Regions from separate parts of the Pseudomonas iranensis genome, predicted to be linked through region 2. Evidence: predicted binding sites of a transcription regulator. Region 2 holds the regulator's gene; each other region holds the start of a gene.
The links. Region 2 encodes FliA, which starts transcription of late flagellar genes. Its sites were predicted from a motif close to CTAAAGTTTNNNNNNNNNNNGCCGNTAA; they were not measured.
Positions count from the first base shown of each region.

Region 1: HU724_RS02660 (methyl-accepting chemotaxis protein) is a predicted target of FliA. The motif match lies at 3,480-3,507, and genes of this name have one in related genera.
Region 3: HU724_RS21580 (methyl-accepting chemotaxis protein) is a predicted target of FliA. The motif match lies at 1,923-1,950, and genes of this name have one in related genera.
Region 4: HU724_RS22525 (flagellar protein MotY) is a predicted target of FliA. The motif match lies at 3,328-3,355, and genes of this name have one in related genera.

Region 1 covers NZ_CP077092.1:593,789-599,069, forward strand. The annotation lists gene HU724_RS02650 (class 1 fructose-bisphosphatase) at 1-594, shown strand, start outside; gene HU724_RS02655 (DUF924 family protein) at 598-1,200, shown strand; gene HU724_RS02660 (methyl-accepting chemotaxis protein) at 1,512-3,404, opposite strand; gene HU724_RS02665 (hypothetical protein) at 3,686-3,940, shown strand; gene HU724_RS02670 (lipocalin family protein) at 3,970-4,539, shown strand; gene HU724_RS02675 (formimidoylglutamate deiminase) at 4,661-5,281, opposite strand, start outside.
Region 2 covers NZ_CP077092.1:1,912,457-1,917,737, forward strand. The annotation lists gene flhF (flagellar biosynthesis GTPase FlhF) at 1-677, shown strand, start outside; gene fleN (flagellar synthesis regulator FleN) at 794-1,624, shown strand; gene fliA (RNA polymerase sigma factor FliA) at 1,621-2,361, shown strand; gene HU724_RS08490 (chemotaxis response regulator CheY) at 2,529-2,900, shown strand; gene HU724_RS08495 (protein phosphatase CheZ) at 2,919-3,707, shown strand; gene HU724_RS08500 (chemotaxis protein CheA) at 3,761-5,281, shown strand, end outside.
Region 3 covers NZ_CP077092.1:4,802,179-4,807,459, forward strand. The annotation lists gene HU724_RS21580 (methyl-accepting chemotaxis protein) at 186-1,808, opposite strand; gene HU724_RS21585 (transporter) at 2,085-3,107, shown strand; gene HU724_RS21590 (LysR family transcriptional regulator) at 3,160-4,056, opposite strand; gene HU724_RS21595 (SDR family NAD(P)-dependent oxidoreductase) at 4,178-4,936, shown strand; gene HU724_RS21600 (multidrug/biocide efflux PACE transporter) at 5,056-5,281, opposite strand, start outside.
Region 4 covers NZ_CP077092.1:5,016,935-5,022,215, forward strand. The annotation lists gene HU724_RS22515 (hypothetical protein) at 165-878, shown strand; gene HU724_RS22520 (argininosuccinate synthase) at 1,000-2,217, opposite strand; gene HU724_RS22525 (flagellar protein MotY) at 2,347-3,261, opposite strand; gene pyrC (dihydroorotase) at 3,422-4,468, shown strand; gene rnt (ribonuclease T) at 4,465-5,139, shown strand; gene HU724_RS22540 (hypothetical protein) at 5,197-5,281, opposite strand, start outside.

The DNA.
Region 1 (5,281 bases), 1.3 Mb from region 2:
CTGAGCCAGAACGAGCCGCTGAACGAAAAAGCCTTCCTGCAGCCAGGCACTCAGCAAGTGGCCGCCGGTTACGCCATCTACGGCCCGCAGACCATGCTGGTGCTGACCTTGGGCGACGGCGTCAAAGGCTTCACCCTGGACCGCGAAATGGGCAGCTTCGTCCTGACTCACGAAGACATCACCATCCCGGAAACCACCCAGGAATTCGCCATCAACATGTCCAACCAGCGTCACTGGGAAGCCCCGGTGCAGCGCTATGTCGGCGAGCTGCTGGCTGGTGAAGAAGGCCCGTTGAAGAAGAACTACAACATGCGTTGGGTCGCGGCGATGGTTGCCGACGTCCACCGCATCCTGACCCGTGGTGGTCTGTTCATGTACCCGCGCGACAGCCGCGAGCCGTCGAAACCGGGCAAGCTGCGCCTGATGTATGAAGCCAACCCGATGTCGTTCCTCGTCGAACAAGCCGGCGGCGCGTCCACTGACGGTCACCAGCGTATTCTCGACATCCAGCCGGAAGGCCTGCACCAGCGCGTTGCAGTGTTCCTCGGTTCGAAAGAAGAAGTCGCCCGCGCCACGGCCTACCACAAGGAATAAACCATGCACGCGCCCTGGCAGCCGTTGCTCGACTGGTGGTTCGGACACGCCGAATCAGCCAGCGAAGTAGCGGCCGAAAAGGGCAAGTTGTGGTTCGGCAAGCGAAACAGCCAAGACCTCGAAGCGCAGACGCGTTTCGGGGTCTTTGTCGATCAGGCCCTGGCCGGCGAATTGACCGAGTGGACGCAATGTCCCGAAGGCTGGCTGGCGGTGGTGCTGTTGCTTGATCAACTGCCACGCATGATCTATCGCGACACCCCCAAAGCATTTTCCGGTGATCTGCTCGCACAGAAGCTCGTCGCCCAAGGCATTGCAGCGGATTTCGATCGGCAGTTGAAACCGATTCAGCGGGTATTCATTTATCTGGTATTCGAACACTGCGAAAACCTCGCGGTGCAAAACGAAGCCGTTTCCAGATTTATTGAATTGGTGGCTGAACAGCCAGAGACGGAGCGGGCGGTGTTTGCCGATAACCTGGACTATGCCGAGCGGCATCAGAAAGTGATTGCCCGATTTGGCCGGTTTCCGCATCGCAATGCGGTGTTGGGGCGGGAGTCTACGGCTGAAGAGTTGGTATTTCTTTCCAAACCTGGATCACGGTTCTAGTTTGCTGGGCTGGATCCAGTTCATCTAGCTCAAGAAATACGTCTTCAGCGTTTGTATAGTTTCCTCGATCGATTTCCTCGCTACCCAGCGCAAGGATTGCCAATAATGTGATTTGATCTGGATGAACCCCGTTGTGTTTCTTGTTCATCTGGCAAATTCCCGATGTTTATATTGAAGACATTCTGCGTGATGCAGGCCGCTTTCGCGAGCAGGCTCGCTCCCACAGGATCTGGTGGTGCACTCAAATTGTGTAACCACCGGAGATCCCTTTGGGAGCGAGCCTGCTCGCGAAGAGGCCTGAGGGCTGCAGCTTAGATCCTGAAGCTGCCGACCAGATGCTTCAACCGCGCCGCCTGCTGTTCAAGATCCGAACAGGCGCGCAACGTCGCCTGCAAGTTCTCCACGCCTTCGTGATTCAGCGTGTTGATCTCGTTGATATCAACGTTGATCGACTCGACCACGGCGGTCTGTTCTTCGGTCGCGGTGGCCACCGACTGGTTCATGCCGTCGATTTCGCCGATGCGCTGGGTCACGCTGCCCAGACGCTCGCCGGCCTGGTTGGCGATGCCGACGCTGCTTTCGCTCTCGCGCTGGCTCTCGGTCATGATGGTCACCGCCTGACGTGCGCCGACCTGCAACTCTTCGATCATCTTCTGCACTTGCTGCGCCGAATCCTGGGTGCGGTGCGCGAGGTTGCGCACCTCGTCGGCGACCACGGCGAAACCGCGTCCGGCTTCACCGGCGCGCGCGGCTTCGATGGCGGCGTTGAGTGCGAGCAGGTTGGTCTGCTGGGAAATGCTGGTGATCACTTCGAGAATCTGGCCGATGTTCACCGTGTTGCTGTTAAGCGTTTCGATATTGCCGCAGGAATCGCTGATCTTTGCCGACAGCTGTTGCATGGCGTTGATGGTTTTATCCACCACCTGCTGGCCGTCGACCGCGAGGCTGCGCGCATCGCTGGAATGCTGCGAGGCGAGGGCGGCGTTCTGGGCGATTTCCTGAGCGGCGGCGCCGAGCTGATTGATCGCGGCGGCGACGCTGTTGGTGCGGCTGGCCTGCTGGTCGGAGTTGTACATCGACGAGTTCGAGGCAGCGACCACACGCAGGGCGACTTCGTTGACCTGGCCGGTGGCCGAGGATACTTCGCGGATCGACGTATGAATGCGTTCGACGAAGCGGTTGAACGAAGTGCCCAGCGCGCCGAATTCATCGTTGCCGTGAATCACCAGACGCTTGGTCAGGTCGCCTTCGCCTTCAGCGATGTCATGCATCGCGCGGCCCATGGTCAGCAGTGGCTGCATCAGCACGCGAATCAGCATGCCAAGCAGGCCGATGATGATCAGCACGGCGATGACCATGGCGATCAGCGCCGAGGTGCGGAATTCGCTGAGCATCGAGAACGCGGTGTCTTTATCGAGCACCAGCGCCACGTACCAGTCAGCCGAAGGCACGCCGTTGACGCGAGTGAAGGAAATCAACTGGGTTTTGCCGTCGAACTCGACTTCTTTCAAGCCCGGGCTGACTTGAGGCGCGCCGTTCGGATAGGCCTCGGCGAGGGTCTTGAGCACCAGTTTGCTGTTCGGGTGAATCAGGATCTTGCCTTCGGCGCTGACGATGAATGCGTGACCGTGGCCGCCGAAGTTCAGCGAGTTGATGATCGCGCTGACGCTGGTCAGGTCAATGTCGGCCCCGGCCACGCCGAGCATCTGGCCCTGACGCTGCACCGGCGTGGCGACGGTGATCACCAGTTTGCCCGACGAAGCGGCAATGTACGGTTCGGTGACGATGGTCTGCTGCGCGCTGTTGGCGGCTTTGTACCAGCCGCGCGCCCGTGGATCGTAGTCCGGCGCGCGGTTGCCGGCCGGCACCGAGAACATCACGCCGTCGGCACCGCCAAAATAGCTGAGCTGGAAATTGCCGGTGTAGGCGGGCAGGTCAATGATGCGCTTGAGGCTGGCGGGCGCGTTGCCGTCGACAGCGACTTGCTGCGACAGCGATTGCAGCAGTTGAATGCGACTTTCCAGCCACGTCTGAATGTTGCTGGTGGTCAGGCTGCCCAGCTCCTGCATGGTCGCTTCGGTGCTGCTGCTCAAGGCCTGACGCTGGCGATAGTCGTTGAAGAAGATGAAACAGGCGAACGCAACGGCCACCACGAGGGCAGCAGCCAGCAGAATCTTGTGGCTGAATTTCATGTTTCTGGTCATCGAATGAACTACCGCGAAGGTGCTGGTCAGGAAAGGGCGGCAATTTGCCACAATCGGCAGCGTTGCGCTGCTCTTATTTCGACCGCGCCGCGCCAAAGATTAGGCGTTTGCAGGGAAAGTCGACGAAATGCTCGACGGCTTCACAAAGTTTTTGATTTACCGACAAAAGCCGGACGGGCGGGCTGATAAATAGGCGTTCGGTCACGGAACCAGATGACACTTTTCTCTTCTAAGCTTCTGGTTGGCACCATGCCATCCCCCCTCGTTCCAGGAGTTTCACCATGTCGCTGCGATCTATCGCCCTGCTGTCGTTTTGCGTGCTGTTGGCCGCATGCAGCAAGGTCAATCAGGAAAACTACTCCAAGCTCTCGGCCGGCATGGCCAAGTCCGAAGTGGAAACCCTCCTCGGCAAGCCCACCGATTGCTCGGGCGCGCTCGGTATGTCCAGCTGCACCTGGGGCGACAAGAACAGCTTTATCAGCGTGCAATACGCCGGTGACAAAGTGCTGATGTTTTCCGGCCAAGGCCTGAAGTAAACCGGGGCTTCGCGCCCACGGAGAAAAAAATGAAGCGGTTATTGCTGATCCTTTTTGCTGGCCTGGTACTGGCTGGCTGCGCCACTTCCGGCGTCGACCCGTTGGCGCCCAAGACCGTCAACAGCGTCAATCTCAAGCGTTATCAGGGCACCTGGTATGAACTGGCACGCTTGCCGATGTACTTCCAGCGTCACTGCGCGCAATCCGAAGCCCATTACACCCTCAAGCCTGACGGTAATGTCGGCGTGCTCAATCGTTGCCTGACCCCGGAGTGGCAATGGGAAGAAGCCAAGGGCACGGCTTATCCGCAAGTGCCGGGCAAGACCGACAAGCTCTGGGTCGAATTCGATAACTGGTTCTCGCGCCTGGTGCCGGGTGTGGCGAAGGGCGAGTACTGGGTGTTGTACGTCAGCGACGATTACAAGACCGCCATCGTCGGCGATCCGAGTCGCAAGTACCTGTGGCTGCTGTCACGCACACCGACCGTCAACGGTGTAGTGCGTGAAGAATTGCTGAGCAAGGCGCGTCAGCAGGGTTACGACACCACACGCCTGATCTGGCGGGCGTCGGATCGGCAGATGGCCAAGACGTCCAATTAAGCCTCGATACAAACCAACTGTGGGAGCGAGCCTGCTCGCGAAGAGGGTGTATCAGTCGACATGAATATTGACTGATACACCGCGTTCGCGAGCAGGCTCGCTCCCACAGTTTGGTTTTGGGTCAGCCCAGGAGATCGCGCAGGACCTGGGTGAAGGCTCGGGCGCTTTGCTCTTCGTCGGCATGCCGTCCATCGCGCACCACCCACTGACCATTGACCAGCACATCGCGCACCTGGCGATCGCCGCCGGCGAACAACCAGCGATTGAGAATCCCGTCCCCCGCAGCCGTCGCCAGATACGGATCGTTGCCATCCAGGACAATCCAGTCCGCGCGCTTGCCCACTTCCAACGCGCCAATCGGCTGCCCCAGTGCCTGTGCACCGCCGTCCAGCGCCGCGTCATACAGGGTGCGACCGACCATCGGCTGCTGCGCGCCATACAAGCGATTGCGCCGCTGATCGCGCAGGCGCTGGCCATATTCAAGCCAGCGCAACTCTTCCACCACGCTCAGCGACACATGGCTGTCGGAGCCAATGCCCATGCGCCCGCCCTGTGCGAGGAAATCCACCGCCGGGAAAATCCCGTCACCCAGATTCGCTTCAGTGGTCAGGCACAGCCCGGCGATTGCGCGACTGTTGGCCATCAGCGTGACTTCTTGCGGGTTGGCGTGGGTGGCGTGGACCAGACACCAGCGCTGATCGACTTCAGCGTTCTCGTAGAGCCATTGCAACGGACGACGACC
Region 2 (5,281 bases):
CGCTGGAAGAGGGCGGTGTGATTGCCATGGTCGGCCCCGCCGGCATGGGCAAGACCACCACGCTGGCCAAGCTCGCCGCGCGTTACGTGCTCAAGTACGGCGCGCAGAACGTCGCACTGGTGAGCATGGACAGCTTCCGCATCGGCGCGCAGGAACAATTGAAAACCCTCGGGCGCATTCTTAACGTGCCGGTAACGCACGTCGATCCGGGTCAGTCGCTGGTGCAGGCATTGGATCCACTGCTACGCAAGCGCGTGGTTTTGATCGATACTGCCGGCCTGCAAGCCAGTGATCCGGCGTTGCGCATGCAGCTTGAGAGCCTGGCCGGGCGTGGCATTCGCTCAAAAAATTATCTGGTCCTGGCAACCACCAGCCAGAAACAGGTTCTAACCGCCGCTTATCACAGTTACAAGCGTTGCGGGCTGGCCGGCTGCATCCTGACTAAACTGGATGAAACGGCCAGTCTCGGCGAAGTGTTGAGCCTGGCGATCAGTCATGAATTGCCGGTCGCGTATCTGACCGATGGCCCACGGATTCCGGATGATCTGCATCTGCCGCGCCGTCATCAACTGGTCAGCCGCGCCGTCAGCGTGCAAATGCAGGAAGAACCCAGCGAAGAAGCCATGGCTGACATGTTCGCTGATATCTATCACAGCCCGACCAAGCAGGTTGGCTGAGGTAATCATGAACAGTTTTTGTACCTACATCGATGGTCTGCCACGCATTGTTCCGATCAGGAACGCGCAGCCAGTAATGTGGCCTCCGTCTATGCAAGACAAGGTAAAGAAATAACATGGGCAGCATGCATCCCGTACAGGTGATCGCGGTGACCGGCGGCAAAGGTGGCGTCGGCAAGACTAACGTGTCAGTGAACTTGTCGCTGGCGCTGGCAGAGCTTGGCCGTCGGGTCATGCTGCTGGACGCCGACCTGGGCCTGGCGAACGTCGACGTTCTGCTGGGGCTGACACCCAAGCGCACACTGGCCGACGTCATCGAAGGCCGTTGCGAACTGCGCGACGTGCTGTTGCAGGGCCCGGGCGGGATTCGCATCGTGCCGGCGGCCTCCGGCACGCAGAGCATGGTGCACCTGAGCCCGGCGCAGCACGCCGGCCTGATCCAGGCGTTCAGCGACATCGGCGACAATCTCGACGTGCTGGTGATCGACACCGCTGCGGGTATTGGTGACTCGGTAGTCAGTTTCGTTCGTGCCGCCCAGGAAGTGTTGCTGGTGGTCTGCGACGAGCCGACTTCGATCACCGACGCTTACGCGCTGATCAAGTTGCTCAACCGCGACTACGGCATGAACCGCTTCCGCGTGCTGGCCAACATGGCGCAGAGCCCGCAGGAAGGGCGCAACCTGTTCGCCAAGTTGACCAAGGTCACGGATCGCTTCCTTGACGTCGCCCTACAATACGTCGGCGCCGTGCCGTACGACGAAAGCGTGCGCAAAGCGGTGCAGAAGCAGCGCGCCGTCTACGAAGCCTTTCCCCGTTCCAAGTGCGCGCTGGCCTTCAAGGCCATCGCCCAGAAGGTCGACACCTGGCCGCTGCCGGCCAACCCGCGCGGGCATCTGGAATTTTTCGTCGAGCGTCTCGTGCAGCAAACCGCAGGGCCTGTGATATGACCGCCAGTGGCATGAATCTTTACAAAAAGTCGGCGCGTGACGCGCAATACGAATTGATCGAGCGCTACGCGCCACTGGTCAAGCGCATTGCCTATCACTTGCTGGCGCGCCTGCCGGCCAGCGTGCAGGTCGAAGACCTGATCCAGGCCGGGATGATCGGTTTGCTGGAAGTCTCGACCAAATACGACGCCAGCAAAGGCGCCAGTTTCGAAACGTACGCGGGCATTCGAATCCGCGGCGCGATGCTCGATGAAGTGCGCAAAGGGGATTGGGCGCCACGCTCGGTTCACCGTAATACCAGGATGGTCAGCGACGCGATTCGCTCGATTGAAGCTAAAACCGGCCGTGACGCTAAAGATCACGAGGTTGCGGCCGAACTCCAATTGAGTCTCGACGATTACTACGGGATTCTGAATGACACCTTGGGCAGTCGCCTGTTCAGTTTCGACGACCTGTTGCAGGACGGCGAACACGAAGGGCTGCACGAGGATGGCGCGAGTGCTCATATGGAGCCGTCACGCGATCTGGAAGATGAACGCTTCCAGGCGGCGCTGGCGGACGCGATTGCCAATTTGCCGGAGCGTGAGCGACTGGTGTTGGCGCTGTACTACGACGAAGAGCTGAACCTCAAGGAAATCGGTGAAGTCCTTGGCGTCAGTGAATCGCGGGTCAGCCAGTTACACAGCCAGTGCGCGGCCCGTCTGCGGGGGCGTTTGGGGGAGTGGCGAGCGCGCTGAAGGCAGTGTGGGGACACTGCGAAACGAGGCTGGTGCGGTGATGAACGGCGCCGGTCTCGATCCGTTGTGCTCCAGACAAACTTCGAGTGCTATGCCGATTGATTGAAGTGGCGCGTCCAGGTGCTGGGCGCGTTTAAGACTGCTTGGAGGTCGAATTGAACAAAGACATGAAAATCCTCATCGTTGATGACTTCTCAACGATGCGGCGGATCATCAAGAACCTGCTGCGCGATCTTGGGTTCACCAACACCGTCGAGGCCGACGATGGCGTAACCGCCATTCCGGTGCTCAACAGCGGCAGCATCGACTTTCTGGTAACGGACTGGAACATGCCGGGCATGACCGGTATCGACCTGCTGCGTCACGTGCGCGCCGATGAAAAACTCAAGCACCTCCCGGTGTTGATGGTGACTGCTGAAGCCAAGCGCGAGCAGATCATCGAGGCCGCTCAGGCCGGTGTGAACGGTTACGTGGTCAAACCTTTCACGGCTCAAGCGTTGAAAGACAAAATCGAGAAGATTTTCGAACGCATCGGCTGATGAATGCGCGGGGGAGCTATGGAGCATAACGAATCATCACAGGGCGATTTCGAATCGACCCTGAAAAAACACGCGGTCGAACTGGTCGAGAGCCTTGAAAAAGGCAAGTTCGGCGACGCGGTGCAACTGATCCATGAGCTCAATCAGACCCGTGACCGCGGCCTGTATCAGGAAGTGGGCAAGCTCACACGTGAACTGCACAGTGCGATCGTCAATTTCCAGATTGATCCGCACATGCCGCAGGCCGAGGAAGTGTCGCAAATCACCGACGCCACCGAGCGCCTGGGCTATGTGGTCAAGCTGACGGAAGCCGCGGCCAACCGCACCATGGATCTGGTGGAAAGCGCCACGCCGGTGGTCAACAGTCTCGCTGATGAAGCGCAGACGTTGAGTGCTGATTGGGGTCGCTTCATGCGTCGCGAGGTCGGGGCTGAAGAGTTCCGTGAACTGGCGCGCCGGGTCGACGGTTTTCTGTCACGCAGCAGCACGGACAACCGTGCGGTGTCGAGCAACCTCAACGACATCCTGCTGGCTCAGGATTACCAGGACCTCACAGGTCAAGTGATCAAGCGTGTGACCCAACTGGTCACCGAAGTCGAAAGCAATCTGCTCAAACTCGTGCTCATGGCCAGTCAGGTCGACCGCTTTGCGGGCATCGAACATGACCGCGCCGCAATGCTTGCTGAAAAAGATCCACAAAAACATCTCTCGCAGGGTGAAGGTCCGCAGATTCATGCCGATAAACGAGAAGACGTTGTGTCCGGTCAGGACGATGTGGACGATTTGTTATCCAGCCTTGGATTCTAGAGTTTCGGAATTCGGGTTTTTTGGGTTTTTAGACCTGTAGGAGCACCCCATTAATGAGCTTCGGCGCCGATGAAGAGATCCTTCAGGATTTCCTGGTTGAGGCCGGCGAGATTCTTGAGCAACTGTCCGAACAACTGGTCGAGCTGGAAAGCCGCCCGGATGATGCAGATCTGCTCAATGCAATTTTTCGCGGTTTCCACACTGTAAAAGGGGGCGCCGGCTTCCTTCAGCTCAATGAGCTGGTGGAGTGCTGTCACATCGCCGAAAACGTGTTCGACATCCTGCGCAAGGGTGAGCGTCGCGTTGATGCAGAACTGATGGACGTGGTGCTCGAAGCACTGGACGCGGTGAACAGCATGTTCAGCGAAGTCCGTGAACGTGCACCGATCACCGCTGCGACGCCGGAACTGCTGGCCGCGCTGGCGCGTCTGGCCGAGCCGCAATCGGCGGATGAAGCCGTGGCCGCACCGGTAGAAGTGGTGGAAGAGCCGGTGGCCGAAAGCGCATCGGACGACATTACCGATAACGAATTCGAACAACTGCTGGACTCGCTGAATGCCGTCAAGGCTCAGGCCGAGGCCCCGGCTGCTGCTGTTGCTCCGGCGCAGGTTGCCGACACGGCCGCCAGCGATGAAATCACCGACGCGGAGTTTGAATCGCTGCTCGATCAGCTGCACGGCAAAGGCCAGTTCGCTGTCGATGCGGTCGCTCCGGCGCCAGCAGCAGCGGCTCCGGCCGCGCCTGCTGCAGGCGACAGTTCGGACATCACCGACGACGAATTCGAAGCCTTGCTCGATCAGTTGCACGGCAAGGGCAACTTCGCCGTTGACGCGCTGGAATCGGCCATTGCTTCGGCGCCGGCAGCCCCTGCTGCACCGGCAGCCGCTGCGGCCGGCAGCGACCTGATCAGCGATCACGAATTCGAATCGCTGCTCGACGAATTGCACGGCAAAGGCAAGTTTGACGCCAGCGCTGCGACTGCTGGCTCTGCCTCGAGCGTCGCCACGCCAGCGGCGAAAGCTCCGGCTGCTGCTGCGCCGAAACCTGCGGCCAAGCCTGAGCCGAAAGCCGAGGCGCCGAAACCGGCCGCCGCTGCTGCACCGGCTGCGGCTCGCGCTCCTGCGACACCGCCCGCGGAAAAACCGGCCAGCGAAGCGGAAACCACCGTACGCGTCGACACCGCGCGGCTCGACGAGATCATGAACATGGTCGGCGAGCTGGTGCTGGTGCGTAACCGTCTGGTGCGCCTGGGCCTCAACAGCGGCGACGAAGCCATGTCCAAGGCCGTGTCGAACCTCGACGTGGTCACCGCTGACCTGCAGACCGCCGTGATGAAGACGCGGATGCAGCCGATCAAGAAGGTCTTCGGGCGCTTCCCGCGTCTGGTTCGCGACCTCGCACGCCAACTGAAGAAAGAGATCAACCTGGAACTGGTGGGTGAAGAAACCGACCTCGACAAAAACCTTGTCGAGGCCCTGGCCGACCCGCTGGTCCACTTGGTGCGCAACGCTGTCGACCACGGCATCGAGTCGCCGGAAGAGCGCGAAGCATCGGGCAAGGCCCGTGGCGGTCGC
Region 3 (5,281 bases), 2.9 Mb from region 2:
CCCCAAGGGGGGCGAGGGGGAAAGGGAGCAGATCGGGGGCTTTTCAAGACCAGAGTTCACCTCGACATTTCCGGTCGACGTATCTCTAACAATCAACACGGTCAGTCCCCTCTCCCGTGGGAGAGGGCTAGGGTGAGGGCCAAGCCATCACACCGAAAACACTGACATACCACGACCCAAACCAATCAAGCACTCAACCGCGCCGTCACCTCATTCAACTGTCCCGACAATCCATGCAGGTTCTGACTGGCACTCTCGGTGCGCTGCACGTTGTCCAGGTTGGTGCTGGCAATCGCGGTGATTTCAGTCAGGTTGCGCGAGATATCCTCGGCCACTGAAGTCTGCTCCTCAGCGGCCGTGGCGATCTGCCGGTTCATGTCGCGAATCGCTTCCACCGCCAACGTGATGCGCTCCAGCATCGCGCCGGCCTGGGTCACCTGTTCGACGCTTTCATCACTGCGTGCCTGGCCGCTCTCGATAGCCTGCGCGGCATCGACAGCGCCGGTCTGCACGTTCTGAATGATCTGGTTGATCTCGATGATCGACTCCGCCGTGCGCTGGGCGAGGTTGCGCACTTCATCGGCGACGACGGCAAAACCACGCCCGGCCTCGCCCGCCCGCGCCGCTTCGATGGCTGCATTGAGCGCCAGCAGGTTGGTCTGTTCGGCGATGCCACGAATCACTTCCAGCACCTTGCCGATACGACCGCTGTCGGTTTCCAGGCGACGAATCACCGTGGCGGTGTTGGCGATTTCGCCGCGCATCTGCGTGATCGAGTGAATGGTGGTTTGCATGACCTTTTCACCCTGCTGCGCCGACTGATCGGCATCGTCGGCAGCACGCGCGGCATCGGCGGCGTGACGGGCGACTTCCTGGGCCGTGGCGGACATTTCATTCATCGCCGTGGCCACTTGATCAGTGCGGTTGAATTGCTCGCTGGTGCCGCCGGCCATGGTCGTGGCAATGGCGTTCAACTCGCCGCTGGCGCTGTCCAGATCACCGGCGCTGCGTTGCAAGCGAGTGAAGGTGTCCGCCAGAAAATCGCGCAGAGTGTTCGCTGCGGCGGCGAGGTTGCCCAGTTCATCGCGACGCTCGCTGACTACGCGTTCGGCCAACTGGCCACGGCTCAAGCGGGTGACGTAATCGATGAGGTTGCGGATCGGCTCGATCAGGTTGCGGCTGACCAGCCACAGGCTCAGCAGACCGATCAACAAGCCTGACGCGAGCATCACCAACAGCCCCAGCCACACGGTGCGCTCAGCGCTGGCGCTGATCAACGCCGATTGCGCGGTGCCCTGCTCGCGCAGCTCGGCGACCAGTGCGCTCATCTGCTCGCTGGTAGCGCGATCGACGCCTTTGACCGCCGCGTCGCCGGCACTCGGATCACCACCGGCAGCGACGTAGGCATCGCGGCCTTTCTGGTAGGCCACGCCCAACTGGCGATGCTCTTCGCGCAAGCGTTCGATGCGGGATTTGAGATTGGCCTCGATGCCTTTCTGGCCGGCCAGTTCACCGAGAATGTTCTGCACGTCGCGCTGGCGCTCTTCGAACTGGCTCCAGTATTTCGCCAGATCCGCCGGTTGCTTGCCGCGCAGCAGAACGTTTTTCCATTCCTGCACCTGCACTTTGAATTGCAGGTTGGCTTCATCGATCAGTTGCGAAGTGTGCAACGGGCCGGCGATCAACTGGCTATAGCTTTGCACGCCGTTGGAGAGGAAATGAAAGCAGGCCAGCGCGATCAACAATATCGCCAGCAGACTGCCGCTCAGCAGGGCGAGAATTTGCGTTCTCAGGGATTTTTGCAGCATTGCAAGGTACTCGAAGCAGGGATGAGGCACGCCCGAGCGGACGTGAAAAATGGCCGGACTTCCCTGTCGACACACCATGACCGAAAGCCAATGGCGCGCAACCTAACTCACCTGAGATCGGCGCGCCAGAGGGCTTCTTGAGAATCTTCCGACAGTCGGTAACGCGTTGATTTGCAGTCACTTTACTGTCACAAAACGGTCATGTTGGCTTGCGATGATGCCGCTCAGGTGAACCTGAAAATCCCCCACCAGACACCCTCCTCGCAGTGAGCCGCCATGAACCACAGCCTCGATATCAGCCATCGTGCCCCGGACCTGTTTGGCTTGCTCTACGGCTTTCGCTTTCTACCCGGTGAGCGCGGGCGCGAGATCGATTCGGCGACGGCTTTGCGCTGCTTGCAGGACGACGGCGACAGCGAAGAATTTCTCTGGCTGCACCTGAACCTGGCCCACGCCGCGTGCGAGCGCTGGATGAAAAGTCATCTGCAATTACCCGAGGAGTTTTTCGAAGCGCTGCACGAAGGTTCGCGATCGACGCGCATCGAGCATGTCGATTCGGCGCTGCTGGCGGTGGTCAACGATGTGGTGTTCAACCTCAGCAGCATGGTCTCCTCCGACGTGTCGACGCTGTGGGTCTGCGTGCGCAGCAAACTGATCGTCAGCGCGCGCCTGCAACCGCTGCATTCGGTAGATAAATTGCGTTCGTCTGTGAAGGCCGGCGAGTGCTTTCGCTCGCCCTCGGAACTGCTCGTGCATTTGCTGCGCGATCAGGGCGAAGTGCTGACGCAGATCGTGCGCAAGACAAGCTTGAGTGTCGATCAGGTCGAAGACGAACTGCTCTCCTCGCGCCTGTCGACCAACCGCGCCGAACTTGGTGCCAACCGTCGCGTGCTGGTGCGTCTGCAACGGCTGTTGGCGCTGGAGCCGGGTTCGTTGCTGCGCCTGCTCAATCGTCCGCCGCCGTGGTTGCAGAAGGAGGACGTCAAGGAGTTGCGCAAATCCACCGAGGAGTTTGCGCTGATCATCAACGACCTCACCGCCCTCGGCGAACGGATCAAACTGTTGCAGGAAGAAATCGCCGCCAACCTCAACGAACAGAGCAACCGCACGCTGTTCACCCTGACGGTGGTGACGGTCCTGGCCTTGCCGATCAACATCATTGCCGGTTTTTTTGGGATGAATGTCGGCGGTGTGCCGCTGTCCCAGGACCCGCACGGGTTTTGGGTGCTGGTCGCGTTGGTGGCCACGTTCACCGTGATTGCCGGGCGCTGGGCGTTTCGCAAGCGTGGGGATTACTGAGCGCAAATCCCACACACAACACAGTCCTCCCACAGGGGCAATGTGCTCAATGTCAGAGCGTTGAACGTACGACCTCGCCGAGCCAATCCATAAACACCCGCACCCGCAGCGGCAAATGCCGTTGCCGCGCATACAACAGCGAAATCGCCATCGGCGGTGCGGTGTGTTGCGGCAGTACGGTCACCAGTTCGCCATTTTCCAGATGCGGTTGCATGCCGGTGCGCGGTACCTGCGTCAGGCCGAAGCCGCCCAGGCACGCCGCTTCATAGGCGTCGGTGCTGTTGACCGTGACACTGCCGGCCATCGCCACCCGTCGCACTTCGCCACCCTCCTCATACACAAACCCTTCCGAACGCGAGCCCAGTACGCCGACGTAATGCACCAGCCGATGCTGCGCCAGATCCTCGATGGTCTGCGGCACGCCGTAACGTTGCAGGTAAGCCGGACTGGCGCAATTGACCATCGGGAAGTCGCCAAGATGCCGGGCGACCACCGACTGATCCGGCTGCGCGCCGATGCGCAATACGCAGTCGAAACCTTCGCCGAGCAGATCGACCCGGCGATCAGTGCTGCTGATTTCCATCTGCAGATTCGGGTGGCGATCCATGAATTCCGGCAGGCGCGGCATGATCAAGCGCCGCGCGAGGATGTTCGGCATGTCGACGCGGATGCGCCCGGTCAGCGAAGCCTCGTCCTGACGGAACAGCCCTTCGATCTCGTCCATGTGCGAGAGCAGATCTTTGCTGCGCTCGTACAGCACCAGTCCATCCTGAGTGGCCTGCACCTTGCGCGTGGTGCGCTGCAACAGCCGCGTGCCGAGCAAGGCTTCGAGTGCCTGCACCTGTTCGGACACTGTGGAGCGCGGCAGGCCGAGGCTTTCCCCGGCGAGAGTGAAACTCGACAGTTCGCTGACCCGGACGAAGGTGCGCAGCAGTTCCAGTTTGTTCATGACAAGCCCCGGTGATTGTTCGGCTGAGCCGATCAGTGATTCCGCTTTTGCCGTGTTTATCACCTCAGGGCGGATAAATAAACTTCTTCCATCCCCACTCAACGCAATCGAGGAAGTCAGCATGAATCGCAAAATCGCCCTGATCACTGGCGCCAGTCGTGGCCTCGGCCGCAGCGCCGCCCTGCACCTCGCCGCGCAAGGCATCGACATCATCGGCACCTACAACAGCCGCGCCGACGAGGCCCAGGCGCTGGTCACTGAATTGCAGGCACTCGGCGCAAACGCGGCGATGCTGCAACTGGACGTCGGCCGCAGCGAAAACTTCGCCGCGTTTGCCGCGCAGGTTGAACAGGTATTGGGGCAAACCTTTGAGCGTCAGCGCTTTGATTTCCTGATCAACAACGCCGGGGTCGGCGTGCATGCGCTGTTCAGCGAAACCACCCCCGAGCAATTCGATCTGCTGATGAACGTGCAGTTGAAAGGGCCGTTCTTCCTGACTCAGCAACTGCTGCCGCTGATCAATGACGGTGGGCGCATCGTCAATATCTCCAGCGGCCTGACCCGCTTCAGCCTGCCCGGTTATGGCGCTTATGCGGCAATGAAAGGTGCGATGGAAGTGCTGACGCGTTATCAGGCGAAAGAGCTTGGCGCGCGGCAGATTGGCGTGAACGTTCTGGCGCCCGGTGCGATTGAAACCGATTTTGGCGGTGGCACGGTGCGCGACAACAGCGCGGTCAACGCGATGGTTGCCAGCAACACCGCGCTGGGTCGGGTCGGGCTTCCGGACGATATTGGCGGTGCACTGGCGCTGCTGCTGTCGGAGGGTGGACAGTGGATCAATGGTCAGCGGGTCGAGGCGTCCGGCGGCATGTTTCTCTGAACTCAACCAACAGACTGTTTGTGGCGAGGGGATTTATCCCCGCTGGGCTGCGGAGCGGCCCCAAAATCGGGTCTGCTACGCAGCCCAACGGGGATAAATCCCCTCGCCACAGGGCTACCTCAGCTTTCACATGGGCGGCGGGCCATGAAGCGCTCGCGCAGGACGTCATAACCCCAGTGGTAGACGTAGGTGTACGGCAGGAAAAACAGCAACACGCCAATGTCGAGCAACAACGCCTGCCACAGGCTGACCGACAGCCACCAGGCAATCAGCGGCACGCCCATCACGATCAGTCCACCTTCGAACAGTAACGCATGCACCACCCGCACCCAGGCGTTGTGCGGC
Region 4 (5,281 bases), 3.0 Mb from region 2:
TTGCCGAGTGCGTAGCAGACACATCAGGTAACGACCTGCCAACTCGCCAATCGCCGCGCCAACACCTGCTCCATAAAACTTGAAACAACAGTCTGAAACTTTAACCAATGCTTTTACTATAAATAGTAATACTCAACCTTCACCAAATCACATAGAACTCGAGCATGCTCAAGATAAAGAACAAGATAACCAACCCGATGACGGTTATCGCCATATTTGCCATCCTTTCGGAAACTTCCGCTGCGGTCTCGCTACCGTTTCTCGACAACAAGGATCGGGAAATTTATGTGTGGTTCCTGATCAGCTTTCCGTTTTACCTGTTATTTCTTTTTTTCCTCACCCTTAACTTTAACCACCGCTCACTCTATTCGCCTTCGGACTTCGGCAAAGACAAGAATTTTTTGAAGACGACAGAAAATCAGGAACGTGACGGCGAGCGAAAAGTACCGTTGCGAAAAACCGATGGATCGCGCGCTTTCGAAATAACGAGCTGCATCGTGTCAAGCAACCCTGCGGGAGGTGGAATCCAGCGCGCATGCAGAACTCACAATTCGCCCGACCCGCCACTTGCTATGGCCAGTCAGGCCAACCCGGTCGTCCAGGCGATCAAGCTGTCACCGCTGATAAGCGAACTGAACATCATCGATGCCAGAGACGTTGATGCACCCAGAGAATTCGATGCGATTCTCGAAACTCTGCGGGGGACCGATAAAAAAACCGCGCGAGTGTTGGTCTTTCTATCCAATCACGTCTCGGACTCGCCGGCTCACACGGCATTGCAGCAGATCAGACAAGCAAAGAAAGGCTCAGGTGCGACGCTGTGTATCGTTTACAACCTGTGCTCACAAACAGTCACGTTGCTGGGAAGAACAAGCTGACAGATGAGTCATGCGCTGCACGCGGGAAGACGAGAGACCAGCCTGATGATCAGACAAAATTCCAAAAAAAAGGCGGCCCCGAACAGGCCGCCTTTTTTTATTGCGCGTCGGTCCGAATAAATCAGAACAACTTGCGGCCCTTGTTGGCAGCAATACGCATGCGCAGCGCGTTGAGCTTGATGAAGCCCGCCGCATCGGCTTGGTTGTAAGCGCCGCCATCTTCTTCGAAGGTGGCGATGTTGGCGTCGAACAGCGAATCGTCGGACTTGCGACCGGTGACGATGACGTTGCCCTTGTACAGCTTCAGGCGCACTACGCCGTTCACGTTGACCTGCGAAGCGTCGATCATCTGTTGCAGCATCAGACGCTCAGGGCTCCACCAGTAACCGGTGTAGATCAGGCTGGCATACTTGGGCATCAGCTCGTCTTTGAGGTGAGCAACTTCGCGATCCAGAGTGATCGACTCGATGGCGCGGTGAGCGCGCAGCATGATGGTGCCGCCCGGGGTTTCGTAGCAGCCACGGGACTTCATGCCGACATAACGGTTTTCGACGATGTCGAGACGACCGATGCCGTGCTCGCCGCCGATCTTGTTCAGCGTCGCCAGTACGGTGGCCGGGGTCATTTCGACGCCGTCCAGCGCGACGATGTCGCCGTTGCGGTAGGTCAGTTCCAGGTACTGCGGGGTGTCGGGAGCCTTCTCCGGGGAGACGGTCCAGCGCCACATGTCTTCTTCGTGCTCGGTCCAGGTGTCTTCCAGCACGCCGCCTTCATAAGAGATGTGCAGCAGGTTGGCGTCCATCGAGTACGGGGATTTTTTCTTGCCATGGCGTTCGATCGGGATCGCGTGCTTCTCGGCGTAGTCCATCAGCTTCTCGCGGGACAGCAGGTCCCACTCGCGCCAAGGGGCGATCACTTTCACGCCTGGCTTGAGCGCGTAGGCGCCCAGTTCGAAGCGCACCTGGTCGTTGCCCTTGCCGGTGGCGCCGTGGGAAATGGCGTCAGCGCCGGTTTCGTTGGCGATTTCGATCAGGCGCTTGGCGATCAGCGGACGGGCGATGGAAGTACCCAGCAGGTACTCGCCTTCGTAAACGGTGTTGGCGCGGAACATCGGGAACACGAAATCACGCACGAATTCTTCGCGCAGGTCGTCGATGTAGATTTCTTTGACGCCCATGGCCTGAGCCTTGGCGCGGGCCGGCTCGACCTCTTCGCCTTGACCGAGATCAGCGGTGAAGGTCACCACTTCACAGTTATAAGTATCCTGCAGCCACTTGAGGATCACCGAAGTGTCCAGGCCGCCGGAATACGCCAGAACGACCTTGTTTACGTCCGCCATGCCATCACTCCACGGGGTTCTACGGAAAGCGGGGGAGTCTACCGCTCAAACGCGATAATTTACAGAGGCGCGACAGCTTAAGACGACAAAGCGACAGAATCTGTCGAGAGCGCGACGATGACCGGCGGGTCAGGAAGTCGCTGCGGCCGTGGCCGGCGTACTCGCTTGCGGCGCCGGAGCCGGGGCGGTAGTCGGTGCGGCGCGCGACAATTTCACGTTGACCCGACGGTTCTTCGCACGATTGGCCTTGCTGGTGTTGGGCACGATCGGATACTGCTCGCCGTGGAAACGCACGGTGATCTGCGATTCCTGAATGCCGTTGGCCTTGAAGAAATCCACCACCGCCAGCGCGCGGCGGCGCGACAGTTCGCGGTTGGTCAGACGATTGCCGCTGTTGTCGGAGTGACCGTCGAGGTCAATGTGGTTCACCGTCGGGTCGGCCTTCATGTATTCGAGCATCACTTGCAGCTTGGCCTTGGCAGCCGGGTCCAGCTCAACGCCTTCGCCGGGGAAGCCGATCTGCGACTGCTTGATCTGGTCGAAATTCTGCGGCAGCAATTTCGCCACACAGCCTTGATAGTCGTTGAACGCCTTGCTGAATTTCACCGGCAACAAACGCACTTCGGAGACGCGGCCATCGCCAGACGCACGACGTACCACCGGGCTGCGACCGTCGAGCAGACCGCTGATCAATCCCCCGGCCTGGGATTGCGAGCTGTTGAACAACACATTGCCGCTGCCCAGACGCACAGAGCCCAGATTGATGTCGCCACGCCCTGGCTGCCACGGTGCAGCGGCAGCGAGCAAGGTCGCCGAACCGCCGCCAAGCATGGCGTTGTAGGCATTCAGGCGAAAGATCGCCTGTTCACCGGCCTTGCGCACGAACTCGCCCGAGCCGAAATCGGTGATCGGCTGCGTCAGGCGGCATTCGAACTGGTCGCCGGCGACCGTCCACTCAATGTTCTCCAGACGGGTCTGGTAAGTCAGCGCCATCGCGGGAAGGCTGGCAAACACACTGAGCAGGGCTAAATAACACTGGCGCACGGGAGGCTCCATTGGCTTGTGAAACACAAACACCGATTCACACAATGTTTACGGCATACCTTCGGGATATCGGACGCGTGTGGCAAAACTTGATAGCGGGTGCCTGCAAGAGTCTTTTCCGGTAGCATTCGCCTCAGTTTGACCCGCCTGGAATCCCCTCATGTCCGACCGCCTGACCCTGCTGCGTCCCGACGACTGGCACATTCATCTTCGCGATGGTGCCGTGTTGACCAATACCGTTGCCGATGTGGCCCGCACCTTCGGGCGCGCGATCATCATGCCGAACCTGGTACCGCCGGTGCGCAACGCCGCTGAAGCCGACGGCTATCGTCAGCGCATTCTCGCTGCCCGCCCGGCCGGCAGTCAGTTCGAGCCGTTGATGGTGCTGTACCTCACCGACCGCACCCAACCGGAAGAAATTCGTCAGGCCAAGGCCAGCGGTTTCGTCTACGCCGCCAAGCTGTACCCGGCCGGCGCGACCACCAACTCCGATTCCGGCGTGACCAGCATCGACAAGATCTTCCCGGCGCTGGAAGCCATGGCCGAAGTCGGCATGCCGCTGTTGATCCACGGTGAAGTCACCCGTGGCGACGTCGATGTATTCGACCGCGAAAAGATTTTCATCGACGAGCACATGCGCCGCGTGGTCGAGCGTTTCCCGACGCTGAAAGTGGTGTTCGAACACATCACCACCGGCGACGCCGTGCAATTCGTCAACGAGGCTTCGGCCAACGTCGGCGCGACCATCACCGCGCATCACCTGCTTTACAACCGCAACCACATGCTGGTTGGCGGGATTCGGCCGCACTTCTACTGCTTGCCGATTCTCAAGCGCAACACCCATCAGGAAGCCTTGCTCGACGCGGCCACCAGTGGCAGCGCCAAATTCTTCCTCGGCACCGACTCGGCGCCCCACGCCCAGCACGCCAAGGAAGCCGCCTGCGGTTGCGCCGGTTGCTACACCGCCTACGCCGCCATCGAGATGTATGCCGAAGCGTTCGAACAGCGTAACGCGCTGGACAGGCTCGAAGCCTTTGCCAGCCTCAACGGCCCGCGCTTCTACGGCCTGCCGGCAAATACCGATCGCATCACCCTGGTCCGTGAAGAATGGACCGCCCCGACCAGTCTGCCATTTGGCGAGCTGACCGTTATCCCGCTGCGCGCCGGTGAAAAACTGCGCTGGCGCCTGCTGGAGGAACACGCGTGAGTGAAGACAATTTCGACGATGAACTGGACGGTCAAGGTGGCGGCGGTTCCCGTCATCCGATGGCAGCGCGTTTTCGCGGCTACCTGCCGGTTGTCGTCGACGTAGAAACCGGTGGCTTCAACGCAGCCACCGATGCCTTGCTGGAGATTGCCGCGACCACCATCGCCATGGATGAAAAGGGTTTCGTCTACCCGGATCACACCTACTTCTTCCGCGTCGAGCCATTCGAAGGTGCGAACGTTGAAGCGGCAGCGCTGGAGTTCACCGGGATCAAGCTCGATCATCCGCTGCGCATGGCCGTCAGCGAAGAAACCGCGCTGACCGACATCTTCCGTGGCATCCGCAAGGCGCTGAAAGCCAACGGCTGCAAGCGGGCAATTCTGGTCGGGCACAACAGCAGTTTCGACCTGGGCTTCCTCAACGCAGCAGTTGCGCGCCTGGACATGAAGCGCAACCCCTTCCACCCGTTCTCCAGTTTCGACACCGCGACCCTGGCGGGTCTGGCGTATGGTCAGACCGTGCTGGCGAAAGCCTGTCAGGCGGCCGGCATCGATTTCGACGGTCGTGAAGCGCACTCGGCGCGTTACGACACCGAAAAGACCGCTGAGCTGTTCTGCGGCATCGTCAATCGCTGGAAGCAGATGGGCGGCTGGGAAGACTTCGACGACTGATCCTCGACGAACAATCCCGCGCATGAAAAAACCGGCCACGTGGGCCGGTTTTTTGGTTTAGTGCTTATAGAGCTTAAATTCTCGATCAATCCACACGACGTGAAAAACTCGATGGTTCTTGTAACCCACCATTGCTACGCGT